DNA from 2 places in the Aquabacterium sp. J223 genome. Region 2 is predicted to be linked to the other one. Evidence: predicted binding sites of a transcription regulator. Region 2 holds the regulator's gene; the other holds the start of a gene.
What was found. The regulator FliA, encoded in region 2, starts transcription of late flagellar genes. The targets are predictions, from matches to a motif close to CTAAAGTTTNNNNNNNNNNNGCCGNTA.
Positions count from the first base shown of each region.

Region 1: flgM (flagellar biosynthesis anti-sigma factor FlgM) is a predicted target of FliA. The motif match lies at 1,306-1,332, and genes of this name have one in related genera.

Region 1 is NZ_CP088297.1:2,098,508-2,100,700, forward strand. It holds gene LRS07_RS10125 (aminoacyl-tRNA deacylase) at 1-369, shown strand, start outside; gene LRS07_RS10130 (hypothetical protein) at 518-907, opposite strand; gene flgM (flagellar biosynthesis anti-sigma factor FlgM) at 954-1,250, opposite strand; gene flgA (flagellar basal body P-ring formation chaperone FlgA) at 1,411-2,193, opposite strand, start outside.
Region 2 is NZ_CP088297.1:3,477,736-3,479,928, reverse strand. It holds gene flhF (flagellar biosynthesis GTPase FlhF) at 1-103, shown strand, start outside; gene LRS07_RS16540 (P-loop NTPase family protein) at 252-929, shown strand; gene LRS07_RS16535 (RNA polymerase sigma factor FliA) at 959-1,675, shown strand; gene LRS07_RS16530 (GGDEF domain-containing protein) at 1,727-2,193, shown strand, end outside.

The DNA.
Region 1 (2,193 bases), 1.4 Mb from region 2:
CAGCTCGGTGTGCCCGAGCACGAGGTGGTGAAGACGCTGGTGATGCAGGACGACCGGGGGACGCCGCTGGTGGTGTTGATGCACGGCGACCGGCAGGTCAGCACCAAGGCGCTGGCGCGCGAGATCGGCGTCAAGTCGGTGACGCCGTGCGCGCCCGAGGTGGCGCAGCGGCACAGCGGCTACCTGGTCGGCGGCACCTCGCCGTTCGGGTTGAAGAAGGCAATGCCGGTGTTCGTGGAGGCCAGCGTGCTGGCGCTGCCGCGCATCCTCATCAACGGCGGGCGCCGGGGCTTCCTGGTGGGGCTGCCGTCGTTGGTGTTGACGGGGGTGCTGGGGGCACGGTTGGTGAGGTGTGCGTTGGTGGGGTGAGGTTGTTGTTGTTGTTTGCGTTGCAGCCCGTGGGCCGCGCAGGCCCACGGGCTGCCCCGCAAAGAAGCTCGGACCGCAGCGCGAAGAGCCCCCGGGGCTGCCCCATCAACGCTCTCCCCGGTTCGAAGACGAACCGGTCGATCGTCAATCAGGCCTGCAGGCTCCCGCTGTGCGTCACCCGCTCGGCACCGCCATGGGCGCCATACAGACCAGCCGCCGAGCGCGGCAGCAGCACGTCGATGGCGCGGTCCAGCGCCGCGGTGGCGCGGGCCAGCGACTCGCGCTGGGCGGCGACCTGGCCGCTGGCATCGGCCAGGCGCCGGCGCAGCGGCGGCGGCACGCCACCGGCGCGGGCGGCGCGGCCGAAGCCGTGCACCGCCTGCGCCAGCGCCCGGTGCAGCGCGCCGGCCTGCTGGTCGATGGCGTGCACGTCGCGCTCGCGCAGGGCGACGCCCAGCGCGGCCAGCCGCTGTTCGACATCGTCGAGCAGCGACTCAAGGGGTGGGGCGTCGGCGGGGCGGGGCGCGGAAGGCGTCATGTCGCAGGGGGTGGGCCGCCCTGGGGGCGGCGGTCGGGAAGCAGGATCAGTGCGAACTGCGACTCAGCACTTCCTGCGCGTTCGAGATCAACTTGTCGGCGATGGCGTCGGCGTTCACCTGGAACTTGCCGTCGCGGATGGCCTGGGCAATGCGCTGCACCTTCTCGGCGTCGAATTCGGGGGTCGCGCCCTCCGGGCCCAGCAGCGCCGCCGACGACAGCTCGACCTTGGCGCTGGGTTCGGTGCCGGTGGCGGTGGTGCCGGTGGCGTCGCCCGCCGCACCCTTGCGCTCGGTGCCGACCGGGGTGACGGCGGGCTTGTTCTCGAGGTGGCCGATCTTCATGGTGTGCTCCAAAAGGCCGAGACGACATCCTTCGGCCCGGTCAACATGGTGGCTGTATCGGACCGCCTGGGGTTGACTTTAGGCGTTTTTGAAACCGGACCTGTCGATCCCCGCAGTCGAGGGGGGACCTCGGCGCTGTTCCGGGCATGGCGCGCCGGGCTCACAGGGCCACCTCGACCTGGCGCTCGGCGACGGCCCGGCCGTTGATCACCCGGCCGCCCTCGGTGCGCACCCGCACCGGCTGGCCTTCCCAGCCGGCGGACAGCGCCTGGCCTTCGCCGCGCACGGTGTAGCCGCCGCCGACGGCGAGCACCGAGACGGTGTCGCCGGCGGCGAACCACTGGCGCGCCTTCAAATCGGCCTGGCGCAGCGTGTCGCCGGCGGCCAGCGGCCGCTGCAGGCTGCGGCCGAGCAGCGCGGCACGGTGGCGCAGCGCAGGGGAGGGCGCGGCCGCCAGGTCCACCTCGGCCTCCCGCAGGTCGGACTCGGTGAGCGGCTGGTGGGCGGGCAGGGGATTCGCGGCGACCAGCGCGCGGGCCCACACCCTCACCGTCACCGGCAGGTACACATTCCAGCGCACCGGGCCCTCGTCGCAGCGCAGGCCGACGCGGGTCCGGCCCCAGGCGCGGCTGCCGGCCGGCAGGTACGGCGAGACCCGGGCGCAGGGCGCGAGCGTCAACCGCGGGTCCAGCGCGCCGACCACGACCTCCACGCGGGCGCCGGGCCAGTCGGCCTGCAGCTGGCGGGTGGCGTCGTGGCGCAGGCGCTGCAGCGACGCGTCCAGCGTCGCGTCGGGGCCGCCGGTGGTCGCCTCCCGCGCCAGCGCCAGCGCCGGCGCCAGCAGGCCGAGCGTGGCCAGCGCGCCGAGGGCCAGCAGCAGCTCGGCCAGGCGGCGTCCCGCGCGGCGCGGCAGCGGCCGGTGCAGGGTCGGGACAGGGCGGAG
Region 2 (2,193 bases):
GCTGAAGGCCCAGCCGGGCGCCGCCTGGCGCATGGACGCCAGCGACGTCAACCTCATCTTCGCCCGCCACACCGGCGCCCACGCGGCCGGCGCGCGCGCCTGACACCGACCCGACCGCTGCCCGCCCCCCGCATGCGCGACGTCCTCTCCCCCGCTCCAGCGGCATCCCCTTCGACCAGGCCGACGGCCTGCGCCGGCTGTTCGCTGGCCGGCCCGCCACCCGCTGCATCGCGCTGGCGAGCAACCCCCACGTGGCCTTCGGCGCGCTGCTGCTGCAGGACCTGGCGCGCGCCTTCGTCGCGCTCGGTCGCCGCGTGCTGGTGCTCGACGCCGGCGAGTCGGCGCCCGAGCCGCACGAGCTCGCGGCACTCGACCTGGCCGCCTGCGTGCAGCCGATCGACGAGCAGGTGGGCTACCTCGCCGCCCGCGGCCTGCCGCTGCGCCATGTCGACGCCCGCGGTTCCTGCGCCGGGTTGCTGCAGGCGGCGCTGGCCGCCGCACCGCAGGCGGACGTGCTGCTGGTGCACGCCAGCGCCGGCGAACTGGCGCGACTGTTCACCCGCCAGGCCGTGCGCCCGCTGCTGCTGGCCAGCGACCATCCGGCCAGCGTCACCCATGCCTACGGCGCGATGAAGCTGCTGCACCAGCGCACCGGCCTGGCCACCTTCGACCTGCTGCTGGAGGCCGCCGAGCATTCGCCGCGCCGCGACGCCATCGCCGACCGCGTGGCCAGCTGCGCCGACCGCTTCCTCGGCGCCGTGCTGCACGACTGGGCCGCCATCGACCCCGCCGCGGCCGACGACGAGCCGCTGCCCGATGCGCTGCTGCGCATCGCCCGCGACCAGCTGGCGCCGTCCGACGACACCTTCACGATGCCCGTGCCCGCCGCCCGCCTCGCCGCCGGCCCGGCCGCGCACCGCCCCCAATGACCCCGCACCCGCCCGGAGCCTCCCCCGTCATGTACACCGCCAAAGGCCGACTGGACAACAACGCGATGCTCAAGCAGTACAGCCCGCTGGTGCGGCGGCTGGCGCATCAGATGATTGCCAAGCTGCCGGCCAACGTCGAGATCGACGACCTGATCCAGGTCGGCATGATCGGCCTCAACGACGCGCTCGGCCGCTTCGACGCCGCCCAGGGCGTGCAGTTCGAGACCTTCGCCACCCAGCGCATCCGCGGCGCCATGCTCGACGAGCTGCGCGGCAGCGACTGGATGAGCCGCGGCAGCCGCCGCCAGCAGCGCAGCATCGAGGCCGCGGTGCACCGGCTCGAGCAGCGCCTGGGCCGCGCGCCGCAGGAAAGCGAGATCGCCAAGGAGATGGAGCTGTCGCTCGCCGAGTACCAGGAGCTGCTGGGCAAGGTGCGCGGCACGCAGCTGGTCTACCTGGAGGACATGACCGGCGACGGCGAGGACGACGACTACCTCGACCGCCACATGACGCCCACCGAGGAGGCCAACCCGCTGGGCCTGCTGCAGGACCGGCGCATGCGCGAGGCGCTGGTCGAGGCGATCAAGAACCTGCCCGAGCGCGAGCAGTACGTGATGAGCATGTACTACGAGCACGACATGAACCTGAAGGAGATCGCCGCCGTGCTCGGCGTCACCGAAAGCCGGGTGTGCCAGCTGCACAGCCAGTCCATCGCCCGTCTGCGCGTCAAGCTGCGGGCCTGGTAACGCGGGGGTGCTCCGGTGAAGTTCCATGCCGGCGATCAGCGCCTTCGTTCCGTGACGTCACACCCCGATGCGCAAAGCACCACCGACGAGGATGTGCAGCGGCTGCGGCGCATCGCCGACTCGCTGCCGTCCTTCGTCGGCTACTACGACCCCCAGCAGCGACTGCTGTTCGGCAACGCGGCGTTCCGCCGCCACTACGGCATCGGCGATGCCCCGCTCGACGGCCTGACGCTGCGCGAGGTGCTCGGCGACGAGCGCCATGCGGCCTCGTCGGCGCGCATCGCGCGTGCGCTCGCGGGCGAGTGCCAGCGCTACCAGCTGCACACCCGCAACAACGCCGGCGAGCCGGCCGACCTCATCATCGAGGACGTGCCCGACATCCAGGACGGCCGGGTGGTCGGCGTCATGGTGCTGATCACCGACATCACCGAGCTCAGGCAGGCCGAGGCCGAGCGCGAGGCCAGCGACAAGCGGCTGCGCACCATCGCCGACAACCTGCCGGTGCTGATCGGCTATGT